2 regions of the Bradyrhizobium sp. Pa8 genome follow, and region 1 is predicted to be linked to the other one. Evidence: riboswitches for the same ligand, from Rfam matches in the RefSeq annotation. Region 1 holds a riboswitch; the other holds the start of a gene.

Region 1 (5,062 bases):
TCCGCAGCCAATCCGCAACGCCCGGAGCCTTCAGCGAGGTGACGAACACGCCGTACGCGTCAAAGCCGCGCTCGCGCAGCGCCGCGATCAGGGCGTCGACCGGCCCGGTATCCGCGGCGGTGAGGTAGGAACGATAGAAGGTCACGAGCGCGAGCGGCTTTCCCTCGCCTGCCATCGGCGCAGCGATGACGCCACGCGCGGGATCGTAAAAGCCCATCTCGGGCAGGTTCATCTCGCCGACGACCGGGCCCGCGTAAAGACCCGAGGCCAGCGCGAGCTGCGCAATCGCAGCCTGGGCTGCAACGGGACCACCGGTGTCGCAGAGCACCTTGAGCCGGCGCAGCGTCGAAACCGGCAGGGTCGAGTAGGCATCGAGCCGCGTGTCGTCGCGGCCGTCGGCCGGCAGCACGGCCAGCACGATATTGCGGTCCTTCGCAAGCTGCTGCAGAGCCGCGAGCCCGTACGGCCAATAGGACTCACCGCCGATCAGGCGCACCAGGATGCCGCGCGCCTGCGACAGCGTGCGCTCGATATAGGTGTCGACCGACAACGGATGACGCAGCTCCGCGAGATTGGCGAGCCGCAGCGACGGCAGGCTGTTGCGGCCGCGCCGCCAGCCGGCCGCGAACGCGGCAAGATCGGAATCCGAGTACGAGAGCACCACGAGATCGGCCGGGTCCTGGCCGATGTCCCTTGGCGTCGCGGTCTCCTCGAGACCGCGGCTCTCGCGGAAGACGACGTGCATCAGATACCAGATCCTGAAAGACCAAGTCCTGCCTTGATCGCGGCCTCGTCGATGTCGCCGTGCTCGCCGATCACGACGAGTTTCGACTGCCTGAGAGCTGCGCCCCAGGGCTTGTCGAACTGGTGGCGCACGCGCTCGCCGACCGCTTGCAGCAACAGGCGCATCGGCTTGCCCACGACCGCGATATAGCCCTTGACGCGCAGCACGTTCTGCTCGCGCGAAAGACGCTGCACCGACGCGACCAGTGCGTCGATGTCGCTGACCTCCGGAAGATCGATCACGACGGAGGCGAAATCGTCGTGCTCGTGATCCTCCTCGCCGTCGTGATGCGAGGGGCGCGCGGCGAGATCGTTCTCTGCGGCAGCGCCGAGGCCGAGGATCACGCGCGCATCGATCGCGCCATCGGTGACGGATAGCATCGGCACACGGCGCGGCATCTCGGCGGTGATGGCGGCCTTGGCGGCTTCGATCCCTGCGACCCCGGCAAGATCGGCCTTGGTCAGCAGCACGATGTCGGCGCAGGCGATCTGGTCCTCGAACACTTCCGACAGCGGCGTCTCGTGATCGAGATTTTCGTCCGCCGCGCGCTGCGCTTCCACCGCAGCCGGGTCCGGCGCAAAACGGCCGGCGGCGACAGCCTCGGCATCGGCGAGTGCGATCACGCCGTCGACCGTGATGCGCGAGCGGATCTCCGGCCAGTCGAACGCCTTCAACAGCGGCTTCGGCAGCGCCAGGCCCGAGGTCTCGATCAGGATGTGATCGGGCCGCACCGGCCGCGCCAAAAGCTTTTCCATGGTCGGGATGAAATCGTCCGCAACGGTGCAGCAGATGCAGCCATTGGCGAGCTCGACGATATTCTCCTCCGGGCAATTCGCATCGGCGCAGGATTTCAGGATCTCGCCATCGACACCCTCGCTGCCGAACTCGTTGACGAGCACGGCGAGCTTCTTGCCGTCAGGGTTTGCGAGCAGATGCTGGATCAGCGTGGTCTTGCCGGAGCCGAGAAAACCCGTGACCACCGTGACAGGGACTTTTGCGAGCGAGTTCATTCGGCGGCCTCCGGCACGACGGCAATGGGGGGAATGCGAGCAAGCGATTGCTTGCGGAAGATTTCGGGACGGCTGCGCCAGGGCACGAGGCCGTCGGGCGCGGCGGCATAAGCCGCAGCACCCGCGACCACGTCGCTCGCATGGGCCTCTGACAGGCGGCCATAGACATAGGACCAGCGGCCGGGCGCGCTGAGCGCAACCGAGCAACCCTGGCTGCATGCCGACAGGCATTCAACGGGAACCACATTGACGCCCTCGGGCACGCCGGCATCGAGGATCGCGCCATGCAGGCGCTTGCCGGGCGTCGTCTCACCCTCGTCGAGCGTCTGGCCGGCGCGGCAGGTGATACAGACGTGAAGTGTGACGCTCATCGCCTCTTCCAGGATAAACGGCGGGAGGCGAAGAGGCACACGGACCATTCCCCCGAAGGTCCGTTTCCCCGTCGCGGAACACCCCGTCCGCCGGTCCAAAACTCGTCCGCGCTGGCAGGTCTCCCGGCTTGCGGAGCAGGGCTTTTGGCCCTTCGATCCCCGCCTTCCCGATCCCCTGGGGGATCAGTGGCTTCGGGCATCTCTCCGGTCACGGTCGCGGGGGCGGCTGCAGTTTGGACCCGAATCTTGTCGATTCGGACCCTATCGCATTCCCTCTTCGCCTGTCATAGGACAGGAACCAACGCCGGGCCACCATTTGCCCCCGGCCGCCTCTTGTCAAGCCGAAGGACCCTGTCAGATGACGCCTGAACCGGATACCCAAACGGCCGAGGAAGCCGACGCCCGCCACGCCGCGAAAATGGCGAAAATCAAGGTCGCCCGCGACAAGATCATGGCGACCAAGAGCGGCGAAAAGGGCCTCATCATCGTCCACACCGGCGCTGGCAAGGGCAAGTCCTCCTCCGCTTTCGGCATGATCGTCCGCTGCGTCGCCCACGGCTTCCCCTGCGCGGTCGTGCAGTTCATCAAGGGCGCCTGGGACACCGGCGAGCGGCGCCTGCTCACCGGCCATTTCGGCGAGCTCTGCCAGTTCCATGCGATGGGCGAAGGTTTCACCTGGGAGACACAGGACCGCGCCCGCGACATCGCCGCGGCGCAGGCCGGCTGGGCGAAGGCCAAGGAGCTGATATCAGATTCCAATCTGCGCATGGTCGTGCTCGACGAGATCAACATCGCGCTGCGCTACGACTATCTCGACATCGCCGAGGTCGTCGACTTCCTGAAAACGCACAAGCCACCGATGACGCATGTCGTGCTCACCGGGCGCAACGCCAAGGACGAGCTGATCGAGATCGCCGATCTCGTCACCGAGATGACGCTGGTGAAGCACCCCTTCCGCTCCGGCATCAAGGCGCAAGCCGGCGTCGAATTCTGACGACGCCAAGTTCTGAAAACACCAAGTTCTGAAAACACCATGGCGCGCGCATTGATGATCCAGGGGGCCGGCTCGGACGTGGGCAAGTCGCTCATCGTCGCCGGCCTCGCCCGCGCCTCCACGCGGCGCGGCCTGCGCGTGCTGCCCTTCAAGCCGCAGAACATGTCGAACAACGCGGCCGTCACTGTCGACGGCGGCGAGATCGGTCGCGCCCAGGCGCTGCAGGCGCTGGCCGCCGGCGTCGAGCCGCACACCGACATGAACCCGGTGCTGCTGAAGCCCGAGACCGATGTCGGCGCACAAATCATCGTCCAGGGAAAGCGCATCGCGACCGCGCGGGCGCGTGAATATGCGGCGATGAAGCCGTCGCTGATGGGCGCGGTGCTGGACAGCTTCGAGCGGCTGAAGGCGCGCGGCGATCTGGTGCTGGTCGAAGGCGCCGGCAGCCCGGCCGAGGTGAATTTGCGCAAGGCCGACATCGCCAATATGGGCTTTGCGCGCAAGGCCGACGTGCCGGTCGTGCTGGTCGGCGACATCGACCGCGGCGGCGTCATCGCCCAGCTCGTCGGCATCAAGACGGTGATCGACCCCGACGATGCCGCGATGATCCAGGGTTTCGTCATCAACAAGTTCCGCGGCGACCCCTCACTGTTCGACGACGGCTACAAGCTGATCGAGCAGAAGACCGCGTGGCGCGGCCTTGGCGTGCTGCCCTGGTTCGCGCGCGCCGGCGAGCTGCCGGCCGAGGACGCGCTGGGCTTGAGCGATGCGCGCAAGCCCGGCCAGTGCAAGATCGCATGCCTCGCGCTGTCGCGGATCGCCAATTTCGACGATCTCGATCCGCTGAAACTCGAACCTGGCGTCGATCTCGTGATGGTGCGCCCCGGCGAAGCGATTCCCGGCGACGTCCGCCTCGTCATCATCCCCGGCTCGAAATCCACCCGCGGCGATCTCGCCTTCCTGCGCGCGCAGGGCTGGGACATCGATCTCCTGGCGCATCACCGCCGGGGCGGCCATGTGCTTGGCCTCTGCGGCGGCTATCAGATGCTCGGGCGCAGCGTCGCCGACCCTGATGGAATCGAAGGCCCCGCCGGCGACACGCCGGGTCTCGGACTTCTGGACGTGGAAACAGTGATGAGCCCGCAGAAGACGCTGACGCGCGTCGCGGCCGTGCATGCCGCCACGGACCAGCCGATCGAGGCTTACGAAATCCACATCGGCCGCACCGATGGGCCGGATCGCGCGCGCCCGTTTGCTAAACTGAACGGCGAGCCCGAAGGCGCGATCTCACGCGATGGCCGCGTGCAGGGCAGCTATTTGCACGGCCTGTTCACCTCGGACGATTTCCGCAGGGCGTATCTCGCAAAGCTCGACATTCCGGCGGGCGACGAGCCTTATCACAGCAGGGTCGAGAGCGCGCTCGACGCCCTCGCCGATCACATCGAACAGCATCTCGACGTCCGCGGCCTGCTCGCGCTAGCGCGCTAGCGCCTCGGCAAGGCGCGTCCATTCGGCTTCGCTGCCCGGAAGCCCGAGGCGCAGCCATGCCGGCTCTTTCGCAAACACGCGCGACCAGATCCGGCTACGCGCCAGTTTCTCCTGCGCAGCAAGCGCATCAGGCGTCTCGTAGAGACGAAACAGCGGCGCACCACCGACGAGCCGCCAGCCTTGCGAATGCACGATGTCGTCGAGGCGGACACAGTCGCGCGCAAGCCGCGCGGACGTGGCCTCGGCCCAGTCGTCGTCACGCAAGGCGCGGCAGCCGATTACGATCGCCACTCCCGACACCGGCCACGGACCTGACGCCGCCGCGAGCTTCGCGATATCGGTCGCATGGCCGAGCGCAAACCCAAGCCGCAGGCCGGCAAGACCATAAAACTTTCCGAACGAGCGCAGGACCAGC
Region 2 (5,062 bases), 1.6 Mb from region 1:
CTGCGAGACGCCGCAGATGTTGGAGATCGTCGCGGTCGGCGCGATCGCCATGACGTTCGAGTTGCGCATGCCGCTTGCTGTGACCTTCTTGCGAAGGCGGTCCCAATCGAACGTCGCCGAACGATCGAGATCGAGCCCGCCGCGAGAATCTACGAGAAGCTGGATGGAGTCGATCGGCAGGACGCCCTTCGACCACAGCGAGCCTTCGTAGCTCGGATAACGCCCGCGTTCCGCGGCGAGGTCGGACGACGCTTCGATCGCGTGGAACGAGATCGCTTCCATGCTGACGTCTGCAAAGGCCACGGCTGCATCCGACGCGATCGGGATGCGCTGGACCTGAAGCGCTTCCTGAAAGCCCATCAGCCCGAGGCCGACCGGCCGGTGGCGCATGTTGGACCGGCGCGCTTCGGGGATAGTGTAGAAATTGATGTCGATGACGTTGTCGAGCATCCGCACCGCCGTCGTCACCGTCCGCTTCAGCTTGGCCTGATCGAGGCCGTGAGGCCCGACATGGCTGAGCATGTTGACAGAGCCGAGGTTGCAGACCGCGACCTCGTCGGCCGAAGTGTTCAGCGTGATCTCAGTACAGAGGTTCGACGAGTGGATCACGCCGACGTGGCGCTGCGGCGAGCGCAGATTGCAGGGGTCCTTGAAGGCGATCCAGGGATGGCCGGTCTCGAACAGCATGGTCAGCATGCGGCGCCAGAGATCGGTCGCGCGCACCGTCTTGAAGACGCGCATGGCGCCGGCCTTCGCCCTTGCTTCATAGGCCTCGTAAACTGTCTTGAAGGCCTCGCCGTAGAGATCGTGCAGGTCGGGTGTCTCGTCCGGCGAGAACAGCGTCCACTCGCCGTCACTGTCGACGCGCTGCATGAAGAGGTCCGGCACCCAGTTGGCGGTGTTCATGTCGTGGGTGCGGCGGCGGTCGTCGCCGGTGTTCTTGCGCAGGTCGAGGAATTCCTCGATGTCGACGTGCCAGGTCTCGAGATAGGCGCACACCGCGCCCTTGCGCTTGCCGCCCTGGTTGACGGCAATCGCGGTGTCGTTGGCGACTTTCAGGAACGGGATGATGCCCTGGCTTTCGCCGTTGGTGCCCTTGATGTGCGCGCCGAGGCCGCGAACGGGGGTCCAGTCGTTGCCGAGGCCGCCGGAATATTTGGCGAGCAGCGCGTTGTCCTTGATCGACTTGAAGATGCCGTCGAGATCATCAGATACGGTGGTCAGGAAGCAAGACGACAATTGCGGGCGGAGCGTGCCCGAATTGAACAATGTCGGCGTCGAAGCCATGAAATCGAACGATGACAGCAGATCGTAGAATTCGATTGCTTGGGCTTCGCGGTCAATCTCGCGCACCGCCAGACCCATCGCCACGCGCATGAAGAAGGCTTGCGGCAGCTCGATCCGTTTGCCGCGGACGTGCAGGAAGTAGCGATCGTACAGCGTCTGGAGGCCGAGGAATTGGAAGTTCAGGTCGCGCTCGGGCTTGAGCGCCGCGGCGATCCGACCGAGGTCGAAGCGGGCCAGTTCGGGATCGAGCAGTTCGGCGGCGATGCCGGTCTTCACGTAGGCCGGGAAATAGTCGACGTACCGCGTCGCCATGTCGGCCTGCGAGGCGGATGTCGGCACGCTGTGGACGTAGGACAGCACTTCGCCGCGCAGCTTGTCGAGCAACAGGCGGGCGCTGACATAGGCGTAGTTCGGCTCCTGCTCGACCAGCGTGCGCGCGGCCATGATCGACGCCAGCGCCATCTCGTCCTGGCTGATGCCATCGTAGAGATTGCGGGTGGTCTCGGCGAGTACGGGCGCGGCCGAGACGCTATCGAGGCTGGTGCAGGCTTCGCCGATGATCAGCGCAAGCCGCTCGGTGTCGAGCCCGACGCGCGAACCGTCGGCCAACGTGACATGCAGGGCCGGCGCGGCGGCAGGCGCCGGCAGCGCGGCCGCCTCCTCGGCGCGCTGGCGCGACCGTTCCTCACGATAGAGCACGTAGGCGCGGGCGACCTTGTGGTGCTCGCTCCTCATCAAGGCGAGCTCGACTTGGTCCTGCACGTCCTCGATATGGAAGGTGCGTCCCTCGCCCGCGCGCCGCATCAGCGCCGCGACGACTTCGGCCGTGAGCTGCTCGACGCTTTCATGGACGCGGCGCGAGGCGACGGCGCTCGTGCCTTCCACGGCCAGGAAGGCCTTGGTCATGGCAACCGCGATCTTGGCGGAATCGAACGGCGAGACTTTTCCGTTGCGACGGATGATCTGCATGGCCGGCTCGCTGGAAGCAGCCGCAAGTGACTGTGAACGCAACTGGATGATCGGTGCGGAAGAACCTTCCGCGTCGTGCAGGTTCAGTGACATCAATAGGCCCCGTGATGCGCGTTGTTTCTTGAACGGGGCGTTGAGGAAGGACGCTGCAGAATCGCCGGCAGACAAATGCCGACGGCGCATGCAAGCGACCGCCGGGACACCCCGCCCGTGGACGTTCAGATCGTCACGGCAGGTCTCCTGGCTCGCAGGTCATCGCTTTCTTCCCGTCTTCCCGGCGCGTGAGACACCAGTGACGCTTGTTCGGAAGCAGCTCGCTGCTGACAGTTGCGGGGGCAGCGCCGGAATTCCGCGCTTTCGCGCGGTTCACCGGCTTCCCTCTTAGCCACCAAATCTTGCGATCCGGCGGAACCGTGACACCCATATGTGGTGATATTCCGGGGCGGCTGTCAACGGCTGATTTGCCGGCACCGTTCGCTTGTGGATTGCCTCTGACATCTCCGGATGTAAATTCGGGCATAATTTGCCCGCATGGCGCGTATGTTCTCCCGCAAATCATGGTAAACGCCGCCGCAGTTGATGGCATCCCCTTGTGCTGCCGCGGTTTGAAGCGGCGATCGAGCTCCTGAGCGTTGCAATCTACGTCGAACCGTTCGTTCGTGGCGCCTTGGGACAGGGCGGATCCGGATCGCCCGCGCATCCAGTTGTGTTGCGTTCGCTACTGTGCACGGGCATCTCCCGATCCTAATGACGGTGCGAAGACACTAGTCGATAGACGTGCAAGACCAAAGTCGGGAGAAAGCACCACGCCACGCCGATCTACGAGACGAGCTGGCGCACACGGACCACGAGCTACATGGCGCAAGCGCACGAGGGATCGCAGCGGTCATCGAAGGTCCGGGCCCGTCACATGCGCCAGGGGCCGAGCTCGTGGAGCTCGAGCTCGATCCCGAGCTTCTCGGCTAGGAGCTTGATATCGTCGCCGGCCTCGAACCCGTTCTTGAACACCTCGCGCTCCTCGTTGACTCCGGAAAATCCCACCGGCGCAGAAGCGGAGGCGCTACATCGTCCTGGTCCGACGAGGACAACCGAAGCACGCGGCTGATTCGATCGTTGGAACTTTGAGGTCTGGCAAGCCTAAGGTCTGGGGACGACGACGTATCGGGGGTTCGAAGCCCTCCCTCTCCGCCACTTGATCGAGACCTCGGGAATCCCCGGCAATGTAGGGGCCATTTTCACAAGCCTGATGAAGCTCTGTGTAGCACCCTTGTGGAGCACCCAGCATACACCGTTCCCGCACCCGTCACACAGCCGAATCCTTGCCCCTTTTTCCTTGTGCCCAATCCTTGACCGAGTTTTTCCGTTTGGGACTACCCGTCCAATGCGCCACGGGGCGCGCATGATCAATCCGTTGTTGCTCGGCTTCGCAGACCGGGAGCACCGGACGGAGATCGCGCGGAGCTTGCGCGAAAACCGCATCCTCTTGGAGCGGGCCAATGCTGAAGCGGAGGACGGGCAGGTCGGCGCCGGCAATCATGCGCGGCACCTGATGCGGGAGGTGGCTGCCCTTGAGGCGACGATGGCCGTCCATGACGACGCCCAGCTCGATCTTCCGGCGCTGCTCGCCGAGGCCGAGGCCGCGCCATGAGCCTCGCCACCGACCATGGGCCGGTTCGGCGCTTCCGGTCCGGCAACCGCCTCTCGGGCACGGACATCACCGCGATCGAGGCCGACCTGCGGCAGTGGTCCAAACCGAAGATCACCTGGAGCGCGGTGGTCTCGCGGGTCGAGGCGCTGATCGGGAGGCGGTTCAGCCGCCAGGCGCTAGAGTCCATCCGGTGATTTACCGGGCCTATGTCCAAGCTAAGAAGCGGCTGCGCGACGGCCTCCCTCCGGCCAAGCGCAAGCCGCTAGCGGAGCGGATCACCGCGTTGCAGGACGAGAACCGGAAGCTGCGCCAGGAGAACGAGGCGTTGCTCGAGAAGTTCGTGACCTGGCAGCTCAACGCCCCGAATCCTACGGGCTGCGCTCGGACCAGATGAATGCGCCACTGCCGACGGCGCGGCTGCCCAGCGACTTCAGAGACCGCGAGCTGACGCGGAGGGAGGAGCGGCGCGTCAGGCTCCTCGCCGACCGTGACCGCCGGCAGGCCCGCAAACTCCCCAGCCGATAGATCACCAATTTCGACGACAAAGCCCCGGATGCCGGCCGGTATCTGGGGCTTTGTCGTGCCACGGGGTTTGGTCCGCGTTACCTTACACTTTTGGCAAAAGGGCTGCGGTGAGCACTAGTTGCATAGTGCTCTTCGGTTCTGTCAACTAGCAAGGAAGTGATTGATCCGCTTTGCTTTTTTTGACGCTTTCTGTCGAAGGTGTAAGGTCGGGCTTTGTTAAGCACGGTCTGCGGTCCACGGCCCTGTTTCGCGGTTCCATTTTTTCTCGTGTCGTCGCTGCGGGATTTGGCGCCGCAAGACATGCTCAACGCAGGTACCAAGGTGCGGCACCCCGCGCCGCGAGGAGAAAATCGCAAATGCTGCTTGAATGTTGTCCAGATTTGGATTATGTCCATATCTGACATAGGAGTGGGCCGTGTTAGCCGATCGTAAGCCGCACCCAGCTAAGACGGGAACCGCGCCGCAGCGGCTGGATATTTCGCGCTTTGCGCCGGCCAATCGAAGGCGGCTCAGTCCCCCCGGGCTGCGGACCTTCCTCGCGATCGCGGATCTGTGGAGATTAACCGAAGAGCAACGTCTCCTAGTGCTCGGGTATCCGTCGCGATCCACATATCACAACTGGTGCAAGCAGGC

The links. Region 1 has a riboswitch for cobalamin ahead of ACKWRH_RS14935 (DUF1636 family protein). Riboswitches for the same ligand answer to the same signal wherever they lie in the genome.
Region 2: it holds a riboswitch for cobalamin, as region 1 does, so the genes downstream of both, ACKWRH_RS07925 (ribonucleoside-diphosphate reductase subunit alpha) here and ACKWRH_RS14935 (DUF1636 family protein) in region 1, are expected to answer to the same signal.

What each region holds. Positions count from the first base shown of each region.
Region 1 covers NZ_CP176767.1:3,337,706-3,342,767, reverse strand. The annotation lists gene cobN (cobaltochelatase subunit CobN) at 1-745, opposite strand, end outside; gene cobW (cobalamin biosynthesis protein CobW) at 745-1,794, opposite strand; gene ACKWRH_RS14935 (DUF1636 family protein) at 1,791-2,165, opposite strand; cobalamin riboswitch at 2,262-2,483, opposite strand; gene cobO (cob(I)yrinic acid a,c-diamide adenosyltransferase) at 2,524-3,159, shown strand; gene ACKWRH_RS14925 (cobyric acid synthase) at 3,199-4,647, shown strand; gene cobD (threonine-phosphate decarboxylase CobD) at 4,636-5,062, opposite strand, start outside.
Region 2 covers NZ_CP176767.1:1,738,990-1,744,051, forward strand. The annotation lists gene ACKWRH_RS07925 (ribonucleoside-diphosphate reductase subunit alpha) at 1-2,349, opposite strand, end outside; cobalamin riboswitch at 2,470-2,687, opposite strand; gene ACKWRH_RS07930 (hypothetical protein) at 3,656-3,904, shown strand; gene ACKWRH_RS07935 (hypothetical protein) at 3,901-4,098, shown strand; gene ACKWRH_RS07940 (hypothetical protein) at 4,095-4,298, shown strand; gene ACKWRH_RS07945 (MbcA/ParS/Xre antitoxin family protein) at 4,905-5,062, shown strand, end outside.